DNA from 3 places in the Aminobacter sp. SR38 genome. Region 1 is predicted to be linked to each of the others. Evidence: predicted binding sites of a transcription regulator. Region 1 holds the regulator's gene; each other region holds the start of a gene.
The links. The regulator LexA, encoded in region 1, represses DNA repair genes until DNA is damaged. The targets are predictions, from matches to a motif close to TGTTCNNNNTGTGTTCNG.
Positions count from the first base shown of each region.

Region 2: a site for LexA is predicted at 1,998-2,015, ahead of IG197_RS10530 (DNA recombination protein RmuC). Genes of this name have one in related genera too.
Region 3: a site for LexA is predicted at 2,946-2,963, ahead of recA (recombinase RecA). Genes of this name have one in related genera too.

Region 1 covers NZ_CP062112.1:482,096-487,164, reverse strand. The annotation lists gene IG197_RS02415 (ComEC/Rec2 family competence protein) at 1-2,244, shown strand, start outside; gene lexA (transcriptional repressor LexA) at 2,372-3,088, opposite strand; gene glp (gephyrin-like molybdotransferase Glp) at 3,194-4,399, opposite strand; gene moaC (cyclic pyranopterin monophosphate synthase MoaC) at 4,400-4,882, opposite strand; gene trpC (indole-3-glycerol phosphate synthase TrpC) at 4,884-5,069, opposite strand, start outside.
Region 2 covers NZ_CP062112.1:2,148,903-2,153,971, forward strand. The annotation lists gene IG197_RS10515 (GNAT family N-acetyltransferase) at 1-364, opposite strand, end outside; gene fmt (methionyl-tRNA formyltransferase) at 361-1,296, opposite strand; gene def (peptide deformylase) at 1,415-1,945, opposite strand; gene IG197_RS10530 (DNA recombination protein RmuC) at 2,049-3,314, shown strand; gene IG197_RS10535 (GFA family protein) at 3,333-3,737, opposite strand; gene IG197_RS10540 (cation diffusion facilitator family transporter) at 3,780-4,757, opposite strand; gene IG197_RS36655 (hypothetical protein) at 4,912-5,037, shown strand.
Region 3 covers NZ_CP062112.1:605,699-610,767, forward strand. The annotation lists gene alaS (alanine--tRNA ligase) at 1-1,484, opposite strand, end outside; gene recA (recombinase RecA) at 1,733-2,821, opposite strand; gene IG197_RS03045 (carbohydrate kinase family protein) at 3,098-4,036, shown strand; gene IG197_RS03050 (pseudouridine-5'-phosphate glycosidase) at 4,057-4,983, shown strand.

The DNA.
Region 1 (5,069 bases):
TTCGCGCTTCCGAACGAGCCGGATCTCGCGCCGCTCGTCGTTGTGTCAGCGACACTGGCCGTCCTCGCCTTCCTAACGCGCGGACGGCGGCCTGTTCACTACGCGCTGGCCGCACTCGCCGCCTCAATGCTCGGCATGGCGGTTGCAAAGTTCGAGACGGAACGCATGGCAACGAAGATGCTGGGCGCCGAGATCTCGACTGCCATCACCGGGCGCGTTGTCGAAATCGACAATCTGGACAAGGGCAGGGTGCGGCTGACGCTCGACGTTCTGGCGACTGCGCGCCCGGTCTTGCGCTATACGCCCGATCGGGTGCGGCTCGTTGCCCGCAAGCTTCCTGAGGGCGTCATGGCGGGGTCCGAGGTGACGGGTTATGTCAGGCTGATGCCGCCGTCCGGGCCTGTGCGGCCGGGCAGCTATGATTTTTCCTTCGAAAGCTATTTCGACGGCATCGGCGCCAGCGGCTTTTTCATGAAAGGCCCGGAGTTTGCTTCAACCACCCAGCCGCTGTCGGCCAGTGATCGTGCATTCGCGTCGATCGAGAATGTGCGCCAGAAGATTGCCCAGCGCATTCGCGACCGCATTGGCGGTCCGGAGGGCGAAATCGCGGCTGCCCTGGTCGTCGGCGTGAGCGGCGGCATTCCCGAGGATGTCAACGAGGCGCTGCGGCGTACCGGGCTCTACCACATCATCTCGATCTCGGGTCTGCACATGGCGATGGTCGCAGGCACGGTCATGCTTTTGATGCGGCTATGCTTCGCCGCCTTTCCCGGCTTCACCTCGCACCGGCCGGTCAAGAAGTACGCCGCAGGCGCAGCACTGCTCGCCATCGGTGGCTATCTGTTCATTTCAGGCGCCGAGGTCGCGGCGCAACGCAGCTTCATCATGCTGGCGGTGATGCTGACGGCCGTGCTGTTCGACCGTGCAGCACTCACCACGCGCAACCTGGCGATTTCGGCCGTCGTCGTGATCATGATCTCGCCCCACGAAGTCGTCGGGCCGAGCTTCCAGATGTCGTTCGCCGCAACGGCAGCCCTCGTTGGCGCATATGCCTGGTGGTCGGATCGGCGGGAGGAGCAGGCGCTGCCGGTAGGTCAGAGATCGCTGCCGTCCAAAATCTGGCGCTGGCTTGCGACAGTTGCGATAGGTCTCGCCGCGACGTCGGTGATTGCCGGGCTCGCGACCAGCGTTTTTGGCGCATGGCATTTCCAACGTGTTTCGCCCCTCAGCCTGTTCGCCAATCTGGCAGTCAGCCCGTTTGTGTCTGTCCTGGTCATGCCCTTTGCCGTCATGGCTGGCATCTTCATGCCGCTTGGGCTCGACGGCCCCTTCCTCGACACGATGGGCTTTGGCCTGAAGGCAATGATTGGCATCGCCACCTGGTTCTCCGAGCGCTCGCCGGTCGATGCGGTCGGCCTTGTCTCGTCACATGCGGTATTGTTGCTCACAGCAGCACTCGTCATCGCGTCGACGGCAACGACCTGGCTGCGCGCCGCCGCACTGCCATTCGCGGCCCTTGGGCTGCTGACGGTCGTGGAAACGGAAACGCCCGCCGTTCTCGTTTCGGAAGATGGCCGCCTCGTCGGCGTCCCGGTCGACGATGGCAAGCTGGCCGTCAATCGCGTCCGGCCGAACCAGTTCACCGTCGACAACTGGCAGCGCGCGCTGGCGTCGGAAACACTCGTCACCCCGGCCCGTTCGGCCGCGAATGCAACGAACGGGACTGTCCGTATGCCCAGCGAGACCGGCTCACAGCCAGCAGCCGATGCAGATGTCGCCGGTACGATACCCGGCAAACCAGTATCTGGAGAGCTAAACCCCGCCGGCGCGGACGCCTTCGTCTGTGATAGCGGGCTCTGCAAGGTTCAGCAACCAGAGGGTGCACGAATCGTCCATGCGGCGAATGCGAGCGCCGCTGCACGAGCCTGCGACAACGCGGATCTCGTCGTCGTCGACGATGCCACGGCAAGCGATGTCTGCCCCGGCGTGGCCGTGCTTACCAAACGCGAGCTGGCGCGCCTTGGCAGTGCGTCGATATTCATCACAGCCGAGGCGGCTGGCGTAGATCGGGCGGTCGAGATACGCCACGCCGTGGCGGAACCGTACCGCCCGTGGCATGCGCAGCGCCAATTTTCGCGCGAGGCGAGGGGCCTGTCACCCTACAAGCGAGCGGAGATGCCCCCGAAGACACCTGCCGGGGCAACCAAGGCGCACCCGAAAGCGCCGACTGCGGCCACACGGTGAGTCCGAAATCTGTACCCGCCGTCGCAGAGCCGTCAGATAAGGCAAGATAGCAACAGGGCAGATCAGTCCGGCTTACAGATTGCAGCAGGATGGACATGCCGAGGTGGCGGAAACGCAGCCCCGGCAATCAATAGCGGCGGATCAGGCCGACAAGCTTGCCCTGCACCTTGACCCTGTCCGGTCCGAAGATGCGGGTTTCATAGGCCGGATTGGCAGCCTCAAGAGCGATCGAGGCACCCTTGCGGCGGAAACGCTTGAGCGTCGCTTCTTCGTCGTCGACGAGGGCGACGATGATCTCACCGGGATTGGCCGTGGTCGAGCTGCGGATGACCACAGTGTCGCCGTCGAAGATGCCGGCCTCGATCATCGAGTCGCCCTTGACTTCGAGCGCGTAATGCTCGCCGCCCATGATCATGTCTGGCGGCACCGAAATCGAATGCGTCTTGTGCTGGATGGCGTCGATCGGCACACCGGCAGCGATGCGTCCCATGACGGGAATGGCAACCGCCGAAGCAACATCGTCGTCATTGCCGGCCGACATGCTGCGTGACGGCTCGGGTTTGCGGCCGAGGCTACCCTCGATGACGCTGGGCGAGAACTTCTTCGCCGCGTTGAGGCCAGGCGCGATCGAATCGGGCAGGCGCAGCACTTCAAGCGCGCGCGCCCGGTTGGGCAGGCGTCTGATGAAGCCGCGTTCTTCGAGCGCCGTGATCAGGCGATGGATGCCGGACTTGGAGGCGAGGTCGAGTGCTTCCTTCATCTCGTCGAAGGACGGCGGAATACCCGCTTCCTTCAGCCTCTCGTGGATGAATAGCAAAAGCTCGTGTTGTTTGCGCGTCAGCATCGCCACCCCCGAGGAATCAGAAGAAAAACAAACCCAGAACAAACACTATCTGTTCCAGTTGTGTTCCGCAACTGTTGATATTTCGTGAAGGGTGGAAGGTGCTGCTCAGCGCAACATCATCACCTTGCAGGCGCTGCCGGCTTCGACTGCAGGCGCGAAGGGCACCCGCACGATGGCGCAGTTGGCGTCGGCCAGCGTGCGCAGCATCGAAGAGTCCTGGATCAGGTAGGGTGTGACGACGAGACCCTCAGCGGTCTCGCGCGCAATCGCGCGGACAAAGTCCTGGCGCAGGTCGTTGGCCGCCATTGCCGTGTCGAGAATGCCGTTGCGCATGTCGGGCGAATAAGGGCGGCCGCCAAGCTTCGCCAGCAGAGGTTTCAGGAAAATCTGCGAGCAGATCAGGCTGGCAACCGGATTGCCCGGCAGGCCGACGCAGCGGCTGTTGCCGAGCCGGCCGAACATCAGCGGCTTGCCCGGGCGCATCGCGATCTTCCAGAAGTTGAGATCCATGCCGAGATCGGTCAGGACACGGTGAACGAGGTCGTGGTCGCCGACCGAAGCGCCGCCCAGCGTGACGATCACATCGGCGTCGGCGGCGAGCGCCTTGGCGACCAGTGCGGAGATTGCCTCGGTGCGGTCGGCGGCGATGCCGAGATCGAGTACGCGCGCGCCAACCGACTGAACGATCGCCGCGACGCCATAGGCGTTGGAGGCGATGATCTGGTCGGGCCCGGGATTGCTGCCCGGCGGCAACAGCTCGTCGCCGGTGGCGATGATGGCGACCAGAGGCGCCCGCAGCACTTCGACGCTGGGATGATTGGCAGCTGCGATCAGCGAGAGCGCTGCCGGGTCGAGCACACGTCCTGCATCAAGGATGAGGTCGCCCTGCTTGAAGTCGAGGCCCCTGGCGCGGATGTTGCGGCCAGCAAGCGTTGGCTCGAGCACCGCGATCTCGCCATTGCCGAGATCGCGAACGTTTTCCTGAATGACGACGGTATCCGCGCCTTGAGGCACCGGTGCGCCGGTGAAGATGCGGACGCACTCGCCCGGTCCGACGGTGCCCGTGAACTGCTTGCCGGCGGGTGCCTGGCCGATAACCTTGAGCTGCGCCGGCAGTGAAGCGATGTCGGCGGCCTGGACGGCGTAGCCATCCATGGCGGAGGCGTCAAAGGGCGGCTGGGTGCGCAGGGCGTGTAGTGGAGCCGAGAGCACGCGGCCCGATGCCTGGGCAAGGCCGACAGTTTCCGTGCCGCGTGGTTCGGCAGCGTCGAGCAGGCGCGCCAGGGCGTCGGCGACGGGCAGCAGCGCCATCTATTCGGCAGCCTTGTAGTCGCCCGACTTGCCGCCGGTCTTCTCGACCAGCCGGATGCCGGAGATCACCATGCCGCGGTCGGCGGCCTTGGCCATGTCGTAGATGGTAAGGCAGGCGACCGAGGCAGCCGTCAGCGCTTCCATCTCGACGCCGGTCTTGCCGGTGACGCGGGCAAGCGCCGTGACGCGCAGGCCGGGCAGCGCCTCATCTGGCTCGATCTCGACCGAAACCTTGGTCAAAAGAATGGGATGGCAGAGCGGCACGAGCTCATGGGTGCGTTTGGCCGCCATGATGCCGGCGATGCGGGCGGTGCCGAGCACGTCACCCTTCTTGGCGTTGCCCGACAGGATCAACGCCAGTGTCTCCGGGCGCATGACGACATGGCCTTCGGCAATTGCCGTGCGTGTCGTCTCGGCCTTGTCGCCGACGTCGACCATGTTGGCCTCGCCGGTGGCGCCGATATGGGTGAGGGTGGTTGCCATGTCAGGCGCTTGCCAGGGCTGCGCCATCGAGCAGCGCACGCGTCGCCGAGGTCACGTCGGCCTGCCGCATCAGGCTTTCGCCGACGAGGAAACTGGAGATGCCGGATTTCTGCAGACGCAGGCAATCGGCATGCGTGAAGATGCCGCTTTCGCCGACCAGCAGCCGGTCTGCCGGCACCATCGGCGC
Region 2 (5,069 bases), 1.7 Mb from region 1:
CATAATAGGCCGGATCGCCAAGCACCACGGCGATCGTCTCGCCGGCATCCTTGAGCCGGATGTGGGCTTCGCGGACCAGCGCGCCACCGATGCCGGTGCCGTGGAAATCGGGCTCGACCGCCAGCGGGGCGAGCGCCACCGCCGGAACCGTCTTGCCGCCGTTCTGGATGTAAAGCCTGGAAAACAGGATGTGGCCAACCACATCGCCATCCTCTTCAGCCACCAGTTCGACGACCGCATCGCCTTCGGCAACCAGCGCATCGACGAGACCAGCCTCGGCCTGCTGCCCGAAGGCGTGTTCTTCTACGAGGCGGATCGCCTCGCGGTCGCGGGGCGTAGCTGCCCTAATCGACATCATGCTCATGACAACTTCATTCCTTTTTCGATCTTGGCACCGCGCAGGAATTCATCCGCGGTGACGGGTTTTCCTCCCGCCCTTTGTACCTCGACCAACCTCACGGCAGCGTCGCCGCAGGCAATCTCCAACCGGTCGTCGAGAACCGTTCCCGGCTCTCCTTGTCCAGCGGCGCGTTGCGAGCGCAGTATTTTCAAGCGCTCGGTTCGTCCGCCGATTTCGATTTCGCACCATGCGCCGGGGAATGGCGACAGGCCGCGGATATTGTTGTCGACCGCCGTCGCCGGCAAGGTCCAATCGATCCGCGTCTCCGCTTTATCGATTTTTTTGGCGTAGGTCACGCCTTCCGATGGCTGCGGCACCGTTTCCAGCTTGCCCGCTTCGAGCTCTGCGAGAGCGTCCACCATCAGCAAAGCGCCTGCCGCCATCAGGCGGTCGTGCAGCTCACCGGCCGTCATGTCGGGTCCAATCGCGACTTTTTCAAGTCGAGCCACCGGTCCGGTGTCCAATCCCTCTTCCATCCGCATGACCATCATGCCGGTTTCCGCATCGCCTGCCATGATGGCGCGCTGGATCGGAGCCGCCCCGCGCCAGCGCGGCAGCAGCGAGGCATGGCCGTTGTAGCAGCCCAGCCGCGTGCCCTGAAGAATGGCCTTGGGTAGCAGCAAACCGTATGCAACGACCACTGCGACGTCGGCCTTAAGCTGGGCAAAGGCCGCCTGTTCGGCCTCACCCTTCAGCGACAGCGGCGTGCGCACCTCAATGCCCAGCCGCTCGGCCTCGCGCTGCACCGGCGACGGCGTCAGCTCCAGCCCGCGGCGCCCTGCGGCGCGCGGCGGCTGCGAATAGACGGCAACGACCTCGTGGCCGGCTTCTGATATCGCACGCAGCGTCGGCACGGAAAAATCCGGCGTGCCCATGAAGATGACGCGAAGGCTCATTCTGTTCCGGCTATCCCGCACAGCCCCGGACGGCGTCGGCCGACCGTTCAGGCCATCGCTTCAAACGGGTTTACGAGCTTCAGGTCAAGCCCGTCGAAGTCTCCGGTCGGCCAGGCTCTCACCCCACCATGCGGCTCGGCGGACGGTCCTTGGCAAGCTTCTTGAACTTCTTCATCACCATGTCGCGCTTGAGCTTGGAGATGTAGTCGATGAACAGCACGCCATCGAGATGGTCGATCTCGTGCTGCAGGCAGGTGGCCAATAGACCGTCGGCCTCGACTTCCTGCTCCTTGGCGTTCTCGTCGAGATATTTGACCCGCACCATGGCCGGGCGCTCGACCTCGGCGTAATAGTCCGGGATCGAGAGGCAGCCTTCCTCATAGATCGAGCGATCGTCGCTGCGCGAGACGATCTCGGGATTGATGACCGTCATCGGCGCCGGCTCTTCGCCTTCCTTGGCAAGGTCGATCACCAGCATGCGCAGCGGCTCGCCGACCTGGATGGCGGCAAGGCCGATGCCCGGCGCGTCATACATGGTGTCGAGCATGTCGCGCGCGAACTTGCGGGTGGCGTCGTCGATGCGCTCGACCGGCTTGGAAACCAGGCGCAGGAGCGGATCGGGCAGGATGATGAGCGGCTTGATGGTCATGCGCATCAACTAGGATGTCAGGCGAAAACCGTCAACAGGGCTCGATCCAGGATGTTCCCGTTTTGATCTGACCCTTTTGTGCGAATCGGCTATGGTGCGCGCCATGAACGAGCTTTCCAGCATCCTGTCCGCCCCCATCGCCCAGCTTGGCGCCTCCGTGCTCACGCTCGGGCAGGCGCTGCTGTTTGCAGCCGTGCTGTTCGTCGCACTTGTCGTCGTGCTGATGGTGGCGCTGTGGCGCTCGGCCAAGGCGCGCGCGGTTGCAGCCGCCGAGGCCGCCGACCACGCCCGCGATGCCGAGGCCCGCATGGCGGGTATCCTGCAGGCGCAGGCGGAGATGCAGGGCCGGCTCGGCACGGTGGCCGAAATCTTCGGCTCGCGCCAGGCGGAGCTGACCCAATCGCTGAGCCAACGTCTCGACGCCATGACCGGCCGCCTTGGCCAGACAATGACCGAGCAGACCAAATCGACGCATGAGAGCCTGGCCAAGCTGCAGGAGCGGCTGGCGGTCATCGATACCGCACAAGGCAACATCCAGTCGCTTGCCGGCCAGGTGGTGCAACTGCAGGCGATCCTCTCCAACAAGCAGACGCGCGGCGCCTTCGGCCAGTCGCGCATGGAGACGATCGTCGCCGACGGCCTGCCGCTCGGCGCCTACGAATTCCAGGCGACGCTGTCGAACAACAACCGGCCGGACTGTCTTGTCAGGATGCCGAACGGCGCGCCGTCACTTGTCATCGACGCCAAGTTTCCGCTCGAGGCGTGGAACGCCATTCGCGCGGCAGCCGATACCGAAGGTGCGGCTGAAGCGCAGAAATATGCCGCCCAGGCCTTCCGGCGCGATCTCGAAGTCCACATCAAGGCGATCGCCGACAAGTACCTGATCTCGGGCGAGACCCAGGACACCGCCTTCATGTTCGTGCCCTCGGAATCGATCTTCGCCGAAATCCACGAGAACTTCGAATCGCTGGTGCAGCGTGCCCACCGCGCCCGCGTCGTCATCGTGTCGCCGTCACTGCTGATGCTGTCGATCCAGGTCATCCAGGCGATCCTCAAGGACGCCCGCATGCGCGAACAAGCGCACCTGATCCAGGGCGAGGTCATCCGCCTGATGGAAGATGTCGGCCGCCTCGACGAACGCGTGCGTAAACTCAAGACGCATTTCGATCAGTCGAGCAAGGACATCGACGACATCCTCGTATCGTCGTCCAAGGTCACCAAACGCGGCGAAAAGATCGAGGCGCTGGAATTCGGCACGGGCCATGCCGGCGAGGCGGAAGCTACGGCCAAGCCCCAGCCTCCGGGCGCCCGGGCTGCCGATTCCAAGACTGGGCAGCTCAGGCTGCGCGTCGTCGAGGAAAGCGACTAGCGCAGCAAAGCCCTGCCCTCAGGACTGTTTCTCCACCGTCTCCATGCCGTCGAACTCCGGCAGCCAGTGCAACGCCGATCGGTGCCAGACCTGTTTGCGGGGCACCAGTTGCTCGCGCTGGTCCGAAGTTCCGGTCCTCAACCCATAGACCTTGGGTCCGTCACCGACCGAAGTGGCGAACAGGTGCGAGCCACATTCGGGGCAGAAGCCCTGCGCGCGTTTGTTACCACTGTCGCCTGTCTTGACGTAAATCTTCGGCGCTCCCGAAAACGCGATCTTGTCCTCCGGCACCGGAACGGTGACGCGAAAGGCCGTTCCGGTCAGTTTCTGGCAATCGGTGCAATGGCAGATAGCCGTCTTCTCCGGATCGACTTCGGCCTTGTAGGTAATGGCGCCGCAATGGCACCCGCCTTCGATCTTCACTTCGAACTCCTCCTGTCCTGCAGTGCGTGATTCCCGGGCACCCTAGCCGCCTTCGGGCATCGGCGTCCCTTCCTTCGGGTTCACGATCCGGTCATGACGCAGCTTCCATCGCTGCGACGTCTGCGGCTTGACGAACACCGACGTCACCTCGGGAACTTCGGCCTTGAGCTTCGTCTCCAGTCTTTCGACGCAGGCTTCTATCTCCGCCGCCGAGATGTGGTCGACGAAGTCGAGGCTGAGCCCGGCAACCACCTGCTCCGGCCCCAGATGCACCGTCAGCACGCCATTGGCTTGCTCGACGGCGGGATCGGCCTGGGCGATCGCCAGTATCGCCGCCTGCACGTCCGCCGAAGCCGGCTCGCCCATCAGCAAACCCTTGCTCTCACGCGCCAGGAACACCGCCGTGGCGCCAAGGATCAGGCTGATGCCGATCGAGGCGGCACCGTCGAGCCAGGGCTGCTCGAAATAATGCGCGGCAAAGATGCCGGCAAAGGCAATGACCAGGCCCAGCAAGGCGGCACTGTCTTCAAACAGCACCGTGTAGACGCTCGGGTCCTTGCTCCGTCGCACCGCCTGGATGTAGCCGAGACTGCCCTTGCTGCGGCGGAATTCTCTGAGCGCAACCAACCACGAGCCGCCCTCGAACACCATGCAGGCGCCAAGCACCACATAGTTGACGAGCGGATTCTCGATCGGCGCGGGGTGGAGCATGTGGACGATGCCTTCATAGAAGGCCACGCCGGCACCAAGCGCGAAGACCAGCAGGGCAACGATGAAGCTCCAGAAATAGAGCTCGCGGCCATGGCCGAGCGGGTGGGTGAGATCAGGCGGCCGGGCGGCGCGATGCAGCCCGTAGAGCAGCAAAAGTCCGTTGCCGGTGTCGACGAGCGAATGCACGCCTTCCGACAGCATCGCCGAACTGCCGGTGAAGGCAGCGGCGACGAACTTGGTGACGGCAATCAGCAGATTGCCGGCAATCGCCGCAAAGATCACTAGCCTGGAGCCGGAGTGTCCTGCCATCGGTCCCTCACCGCAGCGACTTTAGCGAGCGTGAGGTCCCGCTCAAGTCATTTTCGCGGCCTTGGCGTCCGGCGCTCCCGGCGCTCAAGACCCCTCTTGCAAGCCGGACAACTTCGCGTTTCACTCCGCTTCTCAGCAGCGGGAGAAACGAATCATGGCCAAGGGTGCGATGAAAGCCGGGAAAGAAGCCCGGAAACCCAAGAAAGACGCCAAGAAGCCAGCACCTGCGCCGGCTTTCAAGGCGCCTCCGGTGCAAGCGACCAAGCTTAAGGACAAGTAGTCCTCACGGGCACGACGCAGACCCCGCCCGGC
Region 3 (5,069 bases), 120 kb from region 1:
GTCTGGTTGACGACGATGGCGACGATGTCGCCCTCGTTCACGGCATCGACAACGGCGCCGTCCTTGAGCAGCGACAGGATCACGCCTTCGGCCTGCTCGGTCTCATAGCCGAGGAATTCGGTGGCGCCGGTCTTTTCGCGGACGGAGAACCAGACGACCTCGGTCGCAGCCTCGCCGGAGCCCGCCCAGTTGGCGCGCGCCTCGGCCTTCTGCCGCTCCATCGCATCGGTGAAGCCGGCGAGATCCACCGAAATGCTGCGCTGGCGCAATGCGTCCTGCGTCAGGTCGAGCGGGAAGCCGTAGGTGTCGTAAAGCTTGAAGGCGGTTTCGCCGTCGAGCATGTCGCCCGAGCCCAGCGTCTCGGTGGCATCTGCCAGCAGGCCCAGGCCGCGGGCGAGCGTCTTGCGGAAGCGGGTCTCTTCGAGCTTGAGCGTCTCGGTGATGAGTGCTTCGCCACGGACGAGCTCGGGATAGGCCTGCCCCATCTCGCGGATGAGTGCGGGCACCAGTTTCCACATCATCGGCTCCTGCGCGCCGAGAAGCTGCGCATGACGCATGGCGCGGCGCATGATGCGGCGCAGCACATAGCCACGGCCCTCATTCGAGGGCAGCACGCCATCGGCGACGAGGAAGCAGGACGAACGCAGGTGATCGGCCATAACGCGGTAGGAGGCGACATTGCTATCATCCGGGCCACGGCCGATCGCCGAGGACGCGGCATCGATCAAGGTGCGGAACAGGTCTGTCTCGAACACGGTCTCGACGCCCTGCAGGATCGAGGCCATGCGCTCGAGGCCCATGCCGGTGTCGATGGACGGGCGCGGCAGCGAGATGCGCTCTTCCTTCGTCACCTGCTCATATTGCATGAAGACGAGGTTCCAGAATTCGAGGAAGCGGTCGCCATCCTCCTCGGGGCTGCCGGGAGGGCCGCCCCAGATGTGCTCGCCGCGGTCGATGAAGATTTCCGAGCACGGGCCGCACGGGCCGGTATCGCCCATCGCCCAGAAATTGTCCGAGGTGGCGATGCGAATGATGCGGTCGTCGGTGAAGCCGGCGATCTTCTTCCAGTGGTCGGCCGCCTCGTCGTCGGTGTGATAGACGGTGACGAGCAGCTTGTCCTTCTTGAGCCCGTACTCCTTGGTGATCAGGTTCCAGGCAAGCTCGATCGCCTGCTCCTTGAAATAGTCGCCAAAGGAGAAGTTGCCGAGCATCTCGAAGAAGGTGAGATGGCGCGCGGTGTAGCCGACATTGTCGAGGTCGTTGTGCTTGCCGCCGGCGCGCACGCTCTTCTGCGCGGTTGCGGCGCGCGAATAGGAGCGCGTCTCGAGCCCGGTGAAGACATTCTTGAACTGCACCATGCCGGCATTGGTGAACATCAAGGTCGGGTCATTGCGCGGGACGAGCGGACTGGAGGCTACGACCTCGTGTCCGTTCTTCTTGAAGTAGTCGAGAAATGTCGACCTGATCTCGTTCACGCCACTCATATTGCCGCCTTTGATCGCCGCCCTGAACAGATGCACCCCGCCCTTTGCAGGCGGAAATTGGAACTGGCCTTTTAGCCGCCCACCTTAACCCTGTCCAGAAACACCGGACCGGCAATAGCCCGCAATTCCGCCGCCCGATCAGCGAAGCCGTCTTCACAAACGCAAACCGCCGGCACAATGGCCGGCGGTCGCTCAAATCGTCTGTCTTGGGTCTGGTCCAGCGTTCGCCGGACCGGCCCCGAATGCGCCTACATCGCGCCAGCTTCGTCGCCGTCGTCTTCCTCGCGCGAGCCGTTCTCGAGGAACTTCTCGGCGATCAGACCGGCATTCTGCCTGAGCAGCTGTTCGATCTCACGCGCCGCGTCGGGATTGTTGCGCAGGAACAGCTTGGCGTTCTCGCGTCCCTGGCCGAGCCGCTGCGAATTGTAGGAGAACCAGGCGCCCGACTTCTCGACCACGCCGGCCTTGACGCCGAGATCGACGAGCTCGCCGGTCTTGGACACGCCTTCGCCATACATGATGTCGAACTCGACCTGCTTGAAGGGCGGGGCCAGCTTGTTCTTGACCACCTTGACGCGGGTCTGGTTGCCGACGACCTCGTCGCGGTCCTTGACCGAGCCGATGCGGCGGATGTCGAGGCGGACCGAAGCATAGAACTTGAGCGCATTGCCGCCGGTGGTGGTCTCCGGCGAGCCATACATGACGCCGATCTTCATGCGGATCTGGTTGATGAAGATGACCATGGTGTTGGAGCGCGAGATCGAGGCCGTCAGCTTGCGCAGCGCCTGGCTCATCAGGCGGGCCTGCAGGCCGGGCAGCGACTCGCCCATCTCGCCCTCGATTTCGGCGCGCGGCGTCAGCGCTGCAACCGAGTCGACGACCAGCACGTCGATGGCGCCGGAACGCACCAGCGTATCGCAGATCTCCAGCGCCTGCTCGCCCGTGTCGGGCTGCGAGATCAGCAGGTTCTCGAGATCGACGCCGAGCTTGCGGGCATAGACCGGGTCGAGTGCGTGTTCGGCGTCGACGAAGGCGCAGATGCCGCCCTTCTTCTGGGCTTCGGCCACGGTGTGCAAAGCGAGCGTCGTCTTGCCCGAGCTTTCCGGCCCGTAGATTTCAATGATGCGTCCGCGCGGCAGGCCGCCGACGCCAAGAGCTATGTCGAGGCCGAGCGAGCCGGTGGAGACCGTTCCGATCTCGACAACCTGCTCATTGGCGCCCAGGCGCATGATCGAGCCCTTGCCGAAGGCGCGTTCGATCTGCGACAGCGCCGCGTCCAGAGCCTTGGATTTGTCCACCGAATTATCCTCTACAAGCCGCAATGAATTCTGAGCCATGATACATCACCCCGTGGTCGTCAATGAAGGCCGGCAGATCCGGTGCCGATATAATTTTGTATCTGTTTTGTTCTCATTTGGCAAGAGCAGTCAACATACTGATATTTATGGCTAATCACACGCGTGTTCTTTTTTTGTTTTAGAACTGCACGTGATGCGATGTCGCATATGGCGCGAAACGCCGCCGTGAAAATGCGCCCGCGCCGCGATTCGGTTGCCGCCCGCCTCGCCAGACACTAAGTTCCACGCCCGAAACCTCTGCCGGACACCTGCATCATGACGTCACCCAAGATCCTCGCCATCGGAGGCGCCCATGTCGACCGGCGCGGCCGCATGACGGCACCGTTCGTGGCGGGCGCCTCGATCCCCGGCTCGATGAGCGAGGAGGTTGGCGGCGGCGCTTTCAATGCGTTGCGGGGTGCTGTGCGTCGCGGGGCGACCGGCGCCTTGATGTCGGTGCGCGGCGGCGACGCGGCGGGCGACGCCGTAGCGTCGGAGATCGCCGCCAACGGCATCGAGGACCTGTCGGCCATCTTCCTCGACCGGGCGACGCCGAGCTACACCGCCCTGCTCGACCGCGACGGCGACGTGGTCGCGGCACTGGCAGACATGAGCCTCTACGAACTTGCCTTCGCCAAGCAGCTCAGGCGCGCCAAGACGCGTGAGGCGATCGCCGGCACGGATGCCGTGCTGTGCGACGCCAACCTGCCCGAAGCAGCGCTGGCCAAGCTCGGCGAGATTGCCGACAAGCCGCTGTTTGCCATTGCGATTTCGCCCGCCAAGGCGGTGCGCCTGGCGCCGATCCTCGGCAAGCTCTCCTGCCTCTACATGAACCGGCGCGAGGCGGCGGTGCTGGCTGATGTCGCTGCCGATTCCACGCCCGACGCCTTCGCCCGCGGCCTGCGCGCCACGGGGCTCATGCGCGGCGTCGTCACGGCAGGCGGCAGCTCGGTCTTTGCCTATGACGCCGCCGGCCTGATCGAGATCACACCGCCTGCCCCACGCTGGATCGTCGACGTGACCGGCGCCGGCGACGCGCTGGCGGGGGCAACGACGGTGGCGCTGCTGCGCGGCCTGCAGTTGGAGCGGGCGCTGCGCGAGGGCATTGCTGCTGCCGTGCTGGCCATAGAAAGTGCCTCGGCGGTGCCCGATCTCGCCCAGGCAGACTTTGACGCGGCGCTGGCCCTTGTGCCGCAAGCCCGGGAAATGGCATGACGCGGACCAAGGAGACCAACATGACGCCTGAAACCGCCCGCCCCTTCATCGACATCCACGCGCCCGTCGCCGCAGCTCTTGCCGCCGGCAAGCCGGTTGTCGCGCTCGAAAGCACCATCATCACCCACGGCATGCCCTATCCCGACAATTCGGCTATGGCGGCCAATGTCGAGAAGATCATCTCGGACGAAGGTGCGGTGCCCGCAACGATCGCCGTCATCGGCGGCCGCATCAAGATCGGCCTGTCGGACGGCGAGCGCGAATCGCTGGCCATGACCGGCGGCGCAATGAAGCTGTCGCGCGCCGACATCGCCTATGCGGTTGCCGAAGGCCGCACCGGCGGCACGACCGTGGCGGCGACGATGATCGCGGCCCATCTCGCCGGCATCAAGGTGTTCGCGACCGGCGGCATCGGCGGCGTGCACAAGGGCGCCGAGAAGAGCTTTGACATCTCGGCCGACCTCGACGAGCTGGCGCGCACGCCTGTCATCGTGGTCTCGGCCGGCGCCAAGGCGATCCTCGACATCGAAAAGACGTTGGAAGTGCTGGAGACGCGTGGCGTGCCTGTTGTCGCCTACGGCTCCGACATCGTGCCGGCCTTCTGGTCGCGCAAGTCGCCCTATGCGGCACCGCTGCGCCTCGACACAGCTGACAAGATCGCCCGCCTGCATGCGACGCGCGCAGCACTCGGCCTCGACGGCGGCCTTTTGGTCGCCAACCCGGTGCCGGAGAGCGACGAGATCCCGACTGAAACGATGGCCAGCTACATCGAAGCGGCCCAGAAGGCGGCCGAGGCGCAAAACATCTCGGGCAAGGCGGTGACGCCGTTCCTGCTGGCCAAGATTCTCGAACTGACCAACGGCGCCAGCTTGAAGACCAACATCGCCCTGGTCGAGAACAATGCGCGGCTGGCGGCCAAGGTGGCGATCGCGCTGGCCAAGGCGTGAACCGCATTCACGTCAATATTAGAGCTTCATAATATACATTCCGAACAAGCAGGCTTAAGCTGCGGCGCGGCCAGCCTGCCGTCCGG